Regions from separate parts of the Rhodococcus sp. 05-340-2 genome, predicted to be linked through region 1. Evidence: riboswitches for the same ligand, from Rfam matches in the RefSeq annotation. Region 1 holds a riboswitch; the other holds the start of a gene.
What was found. A riboswitch is a leader RNA that binds a small molecule or an ion and turns the genes downstream of it on or off. The one in region 1 is predicted to bind thiamine pyrophosphate.

Region 1 (4,255 bases):
GGTGGAGAACGAGGACAGGTCGAGGAACCCGAACGGGCCGAGACGGAAATTGATGGTCACCACCACCACGTCGCCGTTCTCGCTGAGGTTTCTCCCGTCGTAGACCCGCTGGGCGGACGATCCGAGCGAGTACGCCCCGCCATGGATCCAGACCAACACCGGCCGCAGTTCTGCATCGGGACGGGGAGCCCAGACGTTGAGCGTGAGGCAGTCCTCGGAAATCGAGAGCGACGGATCGATCGGCACCGGACTGTCACGACCCTGCGGAGCCATCGCACCGAATTCGAGGCCGTCGAGCACTCCCGACCAGGGCTGCAACGGACGCGGCGCTCGGAACCTGAGCTTCCCCACCGGAGGCGTCGCGTAGGGAATACCCCGCCAGGCCAGGATCGGCGACGCATCGGCAGCGACCGGATAGCCGAGAACGTCGCCGTAGGGCGTGCTCACGAGCACGGTGGAATCGGGCTCGGTGGAATCGGACGCGCCGGAGTCAGAGGCGATGGCCATGGAACCTCCCGTTCGGTCGTTGCCCAACGTACCAACATCAACCATCCCCTCGGCGACGATACGCACAGCGTCGACGCCCGCGAGCGAAGGAACCGTCGATGAAGAGAATCGGATGTGCCGCAGTGGCAGTCGTCGGGGCATGTCTGCTCGGAGCCTGCGGTTCGAGCGGCGGAGGCGACGGACCGATGGCGACCGTGATCACCGACCGCCCCACCCCGATCACCACGGCTCCCTCCGCCCCCTCTGCCGCGCCGGCATCACCGTCCACCGCAGCGACCACCACGCCGACGTCCACCACGGCGACACCGACGAGTCCTGCTGCACCCCAGGCGAAACCGCAGGACTACGCAGGCAAGGCACCCGGCTGGTACTACTTCTCGAGCCCCAGCGGAAAGTTCGAGTGCGGTATCGCCGTCCTCGAATCCTCGATCGCCGGATGCCACGGGTCGCTCCCTGCTTCGGCACCCGAGGTTCCCGGCAGCGGGGCGTCGGAAACGGCGGTGAAACCCAATGCCGTGCAGCTGATCGCTGGATCACCGGCGAAGTTCGAGAGCCTCGGCGATCCCAAGTTCCACCGTTTCGACGGTCCTGCGGCAGCCTTGCCGTACGGCGAGGAGCTCACCGTCCCCGGAAGCGGCTCCACCAACGGCCTTCGGTGCAGCGTCGACGAGCAGACCGGAGTCACGTGCACCGATCAGGTCGGCCACGGTTTCACCGTCTCGGACGATGATTTCGACCTTCGTTGACGGTCTCGTTCGCTCAGCAAATTACCAGGCGTAATGTCCGGGGACGGTACGACAATTCCTGCCGTACGGTCTCCCCAGCGGCCGACGCCCGTGCGCGCGGCCGGAAGGTGCATCACTCATGAATCAGACCTCGGACCGCCACACAGCGAAGGTCATCGGCGTCAGCATCGCCGCTGCTGTGGGCGGATTCCTGTTCGGCTTCGACAGTTCCGTCATCAACGGCGCTGTCGACTCGATCGAAGATCACTTCCTCCTCGGCTCGTTCACCACCGGCTTCGTGGTCGCGATCGCCCTCATCGGCTGCGCGGTGGGTGCCTGGTTCGCCGGCAGCCTCGCAGACCGTTGGGGACGCAAGAAGGTCATGCTGCTCGGCTCGGCCCTGTTCGTCGTTTCGTCGATCGGTTCGGGACTGGCGTTCAGCGTCCCCGACCTCATGCTCTGGCGAGTGCTCGGTGGACTGGGAATCGGCATCGCCTCGGTGATCGCACCGGCGTACATCGCCGAGATCGCTCCGGCCAAGTGGCGCGGTTCCTTGGCCTCGCTCCAGCAATTGGCCATCACCATCGGCATTTTCGCCGCTCTGCTGTCCGACGCCCTCCTCGCGGGTGCCGCGGACGGGGCGTCCAACGACCTGTGGTTCGGCATCGAGGCCTGGCGCTGGATGTTCCTGGTCGGCGTCGTACCGGCGCTGGTGTACGGGTTGTTGGCAACCCTGATCCCGGAGTCTCCGCGCTACCTCGTCGGTCAGCATCTCGACGAGGAAGCCGCCAGAGTCCTCGCCGAGATCACCGGCGAACTGCATCCGGACGAGCGCGTCCACGAGATCAGGCTGACACTGCGCAAGGAGTCACGCTCGTCGTTCGCCGACATTCGCGGTCCGAAGTTCGGCCTGCAACCCATCGTCTGGGTGGGCATCACGATGGCCGTGCTGCAGCAGTTGGTCGGCATCAACGCGATCTTCTACTACTCGACGACGCTGTGGCGCTCGGTCGGCTTCAGTGAGGATCAGTCGTTCACGACGTCGGTCATCACCGCCGTGATCAACGTGGTCATGACGTTCGTGGCGATTCTGTTCGTCGACCGAATCGGTAGGCGCAAGCTGCTGATGGCGGGCTCGATCGGCATGTTCGGCGGACTCGTCATGGCGTCGGTGGCGTTCTCGCAGGCGACCGGCAGCGGCGACGACGTCACGTTGCCTGCTCCGTGGGGTGCGATCGCGCTGATCGGCGCCAATCTTTTCGTCATATTCTTCGCATCCACCTGGGGTCCGATCATGTGGGTCATGCTCGGTGAGATGTTCCCCAACCGCATGCGGGCCATGGCACTCGGCATCGGCACTGCAGCCAACTGGATGGCCAACTTCGCTGTCACGCTTGCCTTCCCGCCGCTGACGTCGTCTGTGGGACTGTGGGTGATCTACGCAGGATTCGCTGTGTTCGCCGCACTCTCGTTCTTCTTCGTCAAGGCCAAGATCCGGGAGACCAAGGGTATGGAGCTCGAAGACATGCTGGGCTGAACCCGGACCGCAGATACAGGGGCGGCAGCAGTGCCACCGGGTGACCGGTGTTACTGTCACTGTCGTTCTGACACGGGGTGTGTCCGCCGATGCGGATGCTGAGATCAAACCCGCCGAACCTGATGCAGGTAATACTGACGAAGGGATGTCAAGGCGATGACGCCTGTTGTATCTGCGGACCCGGTCCGCTTCACCGATCGACTGTGGAATGCCTCCGAGGACATTCGACGCGCGATCGACGACCTCGAATTTCTTCGACTACTCGGGGCCGGGACGCTTCCGCTCGACGCGTTCCGTAGGTACCTCGAACAGGACTCACTCTATCTCGGTGGGTACGTGAAGTCGCTGTCACTGCTGGCAGCACATGCACCGAACCCGTTCGCCGGAGCATTCTGGGCAAGCGCTGCTGCGAGCGCGATGGACGAGGCCGCGTCGCACGAGGCGATGCTGACCGGTGGAGCGCTGCCCCCGTCGACCCGGACGCCCGAGCCTTCACCGGCATGCCTCGGTTACACGTCCTACCTGACCGCGACGGCGGCAACCGAACCGTATCCTGTTGCAGCAGCAGCTGTTCTGCCGTGCTTCTGGATCTACGCAGACGTCGGCCGCTCACTCGCCGGTGCAGCGAGGGCGGTTCTCGATCGCGATCCCGACCACCCGTACGCGCAGTGGGTGGCCGCGTACGACGCACCCGAATTCCATGCCATCGTCGACGCTGCCAAGACCTTCGTCGATGACGCCGCAGCGGCCGCGACGCCGGCGCAGCGCGAGCAGATGATCGACGCCTTCGTCGTCGCGTCGCGGTACGAATTGATGTTCTGGGACAGCGCATTACATCCCACCCCATGGCCCCTGGCCGAGAGTGCGGTGTACGCATGAGAACCACTCGAATCCTCGCGGCGTTGGCGGCGGCAGTCGTTGCCACGACCGGACTGGCGGGCTGCTCCGACTCGACGGACTCCGACACCATTCGGTTCGCGTTGGACTGGACGCCGAACACGAACCACACCGGCCTGTATGTCGCCCTGCAGGAGGGCTATTTCGCCGACGCCGGCCTGGACGTGGAGATTCTGCCGTACAACAACACCGCGGCGGACACTCTCGTCGATGCCGGAAACGCCGAGTTCGGCATCAGCACACAGAGTTCGGGCGTATTCGCGACCTCCGCAGGCGCGCAGACAGTGTCCGTCCTTGCGCCGCTGCAGCATTGGGCTACCGGCATCGGAGTTCGCGCCGATCGAGACGACATCCCGAGCCCGAAGGCACTCGACGGGAAGGTCTACGCCGGGTTCGGCGAGTCCGGTGAGCAGGCCGGACTCGAGAAGGTCATTCAGAACGACGGCGGCACAGGCGAATACGAAACGGTGGTACTGGGCACCTCGGCGTACGAGGCGGTGTACTCCGGTACCGCCGACTTCACCGTCTCCTACTTCGCGTGGGAAGGCATCGAAGCCGAGCACAGCGGAACGCCGATGAAATACTTCGA
Region 2 (4,255 bases), on a different contig from region 1:
CTACCGGCATCCCCTGCCACCACCGCGATGCTGATCGGCGGCGCGGCGGAGAACTTCGCCCGGCTGTGGCAGGGCTCGCCCGAGGACGGTCTCGACGCTCTGGTGACATTCGTCGATCGGGGAGTCTTCGGATCTGCCACTCAGTGAGCCAGGTGCCCGCGCAGCGTCGACGCGGTGTACTCGGCGCGAAAGACCCCGCGCAGCTGCAGGATCGGAACCACCTGGTCCACGAAGTCCTCCAATGAGTCCGGGTAACGCGGACACATCAGGTTGAATCCGTCTGCGCCGCGGCCGATCCACGATTGCATCTCGTCTGCGATGGACTCCGGTGTGCCGATCATCGTGGCGTGCCCGCCGCCGGCCGCGAGGGTGCCGAGCAACTCCCGCACGGTGGGGGCGTCCTTCTCGACGATCCGCAGGATCGTCTCGTAGCGGCCCTGCGGTCCGGTGAACTCGGCCGCCGGCGGCAGGGGCGGTACCGGAGCAGCGAGTTCCCATGCAGCGCAGTCCTGTCCGGTGAACGTCGACAGCATCGCCAGCGACTGCTCGGTGGGCAGCAGCTCATCGAGTTCGGCCTTCTTGCGTCGGGCCTCGTCCATCGTCGACCCGATGTACGTCACCAGCCCCGGCATGATTCCCACTGCCGCGCTGTCGCGGCCCGCGTGGCGGATTCGCGTCTTCACGTCCTCGTAATAGCTCTGCGCGGCAACAAGATCGTAGGCGACGGCATAGATTGCCTCGGCGTACGCGGCAGCGAGATCACGACCCGGACCCGACGCCCCGGCCTGGAACAACACCGGCCTCCCCTGCGGTGAACGAGGCACCGTCAGCGGGCCGTCGACCCGAAAGTGCTTGCCATCGTGGTCGATGGCATGCACCTTGGTCGGGTCCGCATAGGCCCCGGCGCGATCGAGCGTCAACGCGTCGGCGTCCCACGAATCCCACAGCGCCAAAGCCGTATCGACGAACTCCTCGGCGCGCGCATAGCGCTCCTCGCGAGCCGGGATGACGTCCATCCCGTGGTTGCGTGCTTCGGCGTCGAACATGGAGGTGACTACATTCCAGCCGGCACGGCCACCGCTGATGTGATCGAGCGACGCCAACATCCGTGCAGCATGGAACGGGGTGTAGAACGTCGACGACACCGTGGTGACGAGACCGATATGCGTGGTGGCCCTGGCCATGGCCGACAGAGCGGTGATCGGCTCGAGGAACCAGGTTCCGGCTCCGGCGGGGTCGCGCACCGAATGTCCGTCGGCGAAGAACACCGCATCGAACTTTCCCCGTTCGGCGAGCTGGGCGAGTTCCTCGTAGTACGAGATATCGCCCAGGTCCTCCACTCGCGACTCGGGATGACGCCACGCCGCACTGTGGTGGCCACAACCGTAGAGAAAAGCGTTGAGGTGCATGTCAGTCCTTGACCAGGCCGCCGTCGACGACGAGATTCTGGCCGGTCACCGACCGCGCCCACGGCGAAGCGAAGAACAGCAGTGCGTCGGCGAATTCCTCGGGGGTGGTGACGCGCTGCAACGGGGTCGAGGCGGCGATGAAGTCGAATACCTCGGCCGGGGTCGCGGAGCTGGCGTCGGTGGTGCGCAGCAGTCCACCCGAGACCATGTTGACGGTGATGTTGTCTGCGCCCAGGTCTGCGGACAGAGTGCGGGTCAGCGAGAGCAGCGCCGCCTTGGAGGCCGTGTAGTCGTGGTAAGGCACCACTGGATTCTGGAACAAGTTTGTGCCCACGTTGATGATTCGGCCGAACCCCGCCTCGCGCATACCCGGCAGCGCGGCCTGGGTGGTGAGCAACGCCGCGCGGACGCTGCCACGCAACTGGGTATCGAAGCGCTCCCAGGTGATGGTGTCGGCCTTGGGCCGCGCATCTCCGTCGAACGAGAAATCGGCCAACGCGTTGTTGACGACGGTGGTGATCGGGGTGCCGAAGTGTTCACGTGCAGTGCCGAACAGCGCGGCGACGGCCGACTCGTCGGTGACGTCACCCTGCACTGCGATCGCGTTCTCGCCGAGCCGGTCTGCCAGCGCCTCGGCAGCATCTTTGCTGTTGCGGTAATCGATCACCACACGTGCACCCTGACCCGCGAACGCTGCGGCTATGGCCGCTCCCAGTCCGCGTCCACCGCCGGTGATCAACACCGTCTGCTCGTCGAATTTCATGCGCCTCGCCTCTCGTTCGAGGTCGGGACCGTCACGAGGGGACAGGAATACCGAACGTCACGACATTCCCTTCGCTGGTCCTAACCAGATCAGGTTCGACGGGTGTGTTCTCAGCCCCTGGGGGCACCCCGTGTCGCGCTCGACTGTACCCACAGGCCTCGATATGGCGCTGCATTGCCGTCGATACGGCTCTCTAGCTCAGTCGATAGATATCCGAATACGACGATGACAAGTTACTGTGCCGCCATGGCCGAACGCGTCTACCTGGAGTATCGCCTCGACGAGAACGTCATCTTCGTTCTCGACCACCGGACTGTCGAGGTGTTCGACGCCGCCGTGAGGATCGCATCGGGCGGGCGCTGTCGCTGGCACGTCGATCATCTGGGTGTGGACGCGAAGCCGACCCGGGACGGCACCAAGATCGTCCTCGGTCTGCGAGCATCCGACGGCAGCATCGGCTACGCGGGCGACCGAATGAAGTTCACCGTCACCGACGAGCAGTTGCCGTACCTGCTGGCGTTCTTCGACCGCGCCAAGGCGGCCAGAGCACTCAGCTGACGATCGCCCAGCCGTGCGCGGGCACCGTGATCCTGCCGCCGTCCAGATGTGCCTCGCCGGCGATCACGTCGCTACCCTCGACCGCGTAGTCGATGGTGTCGTCGCCGAGATTCAGTGCCACAGCGATGGATTCGTTGTCGGCAGACGCTCGGAAGACGAGTGCGGTGTTCGTCAGTTCGAGCGTTTCGGTGCGCGCGGAGTACAACCACGGGTTTCGACGCCGTACACCGATCAGCTCCTGATGAATACGGAAGACCGGCCAGCCGTACGGGGCGAGATCGTCGGACGTGTCGGGGTACTCCGGACGCACCTCGTCGTCGCCGCCGACTCGGTCCTCCTTGATACCGCGGAAGGCCTGCTCGTCGCCGTAGTAGACCATGGGCATACCGCCCACGGTGAACAGAACCACCAACGCATGCACCAGATGTCGCTCGTCCTCGATGACGCTGGCAATGCGATTGACGTCGTGATTTCCGACGAACGTGGCGGGCACGAAGGCGTCGAGCCACCCGTTGTGGCGCTCCAGCGCATGGGAGAGCTCGAAGAAGTTCTTCTCGCTCAGACCGCTCCAGATCGCCTTCCACAGCTCGTACTGGGTGACCGAGTCCAGTGTGGACGCCGAGACGATCCTGTCGTAATCGCCGTGGATGACCTCGCCGAGAAAGTATGCGTCCGAATGTTTCTCGCGGACCTTCGGCAGTACCGCGGCCCAGAAGCGCGGCGGCACTGCGTAGGCCGCGTCGAGCCGCCAGGCGTCGACGCCACGGTCCAGCCAGTGCGACAGCACGTCCACGACATACTGCTGCACATGCGGGCTCTCGTGATTGAGTGCCACCAGTTCGTCGTGGCCCTCGAAGTTGCGATGCGTGGGCTCGTCACCGGACCAATCGAGGTGGAACCACTGCGCGGCCTCGGAGTCCGGGCCCTCGTCGAGAGCCTGTCGGAACTTCGGAAAGCTCTGCGCCACATGGTTGAAGACGCCGTCGAACATGATCTTCAGGCCGCGCGAATGCGCAGCGGCGATCAGCGAGTCGATGTCCTCGTCGGTGCCGAGCCTACCGTCGACATGGTAGTAGTCGACCGTGTCGTAGCCGTGCTTCTCGGACTCGAAGATCGGACCGAGGGCGATACCCGACGCACCGAGCTCGAGTGCGTAGTCGAGCCACTTCTCGATTCTGTTCAGCCGGTGCAGATCCGACTGGGATTCGCCGTCCCAGCCGTGCACCGGCGCTCCAGTGAAGCCGAGCGGGTACAGGTGCCACCAGATGGCGTGCTTCGTCCACTCCATCAGGACTCCATGATCGAGTCGAGGCCCAGTTCGCCCGCACCGGTGTGACCCGAGAGGCTCGTCACCAGATCGAATTCGGCGAGCAGGCAACGTAGTACGTGCGCGACGCCCTCTTGCCCGCCGAGTGCCAGGCCGTAGAGGAACGGTCGGCCGAGCAGAACCGCATCGGCCCCGAGCGCCAGCGCTTTGGCCATGTCGGCACCGGTGCGCACACCGGAGTCGAACAGGATCGTCAGT

Region 2: another riboswitch for thiamine pyrophosphate. It lies ahead of CH271_RS23320 (3-oxoacyl-ACP reductase); the one in region 1 lies ahead of CH271_RS07785 (TenA family protein).

The regions. Positions count from the first base shown of each region.
Region 1 covers NZ_NOYU01000011.1:40,474-44,728, forward strand. Annotated here, with positions in the region: gene CH271_RS07770 (carboxylesterase/lipase family protein) at 1-507, opposite strand, end outside; gene CH271_RS29190 (hypothetical protein) at 606-1,253, shown strand; gene CH271_RS07780 (sugar porter family MFS transporter) at 1,372-2,769, shown strand; TPP riboswitch at 2,833-2,932, shown strand; gene CH271_RS07785 (TenA family protein) at 2,926-3,648, shown strand; gene CH271_RS07790 (ABC transporter substrate-binding protein) at 3,645-4,255, shown strand, end outside.
Region 2 covers NZ_NOYU01000038.1:140,670-144,924, reverse strand. Annotated here, with positions in the region: gene CH271_RS23330 (TetR/AcrR family transcriptional regulator) at 1-147, shown strand, start outside; gene CH271_RS23325 (LLM class flavin-dependent oxidoreductase) at 141-1,409, opposite strand; gene CH271_RS23320 (3-oxoacyl-ACP reductase) at 1,411-2,172, opposite strand; TPP riboswitch at 2,221-2,313, opposite strand; gene CH271_RS23315 (hypothetical protein) at 2,419-2,730, shown strand; gene CH271_RS23310 (alpha-amylase family protein) at 2,723-4,018, opposite strand; gene CH271_RS23305 (alpha-hydroxy-acid oxidizing protein) at 4,018-4,255, opposite strand, start outside.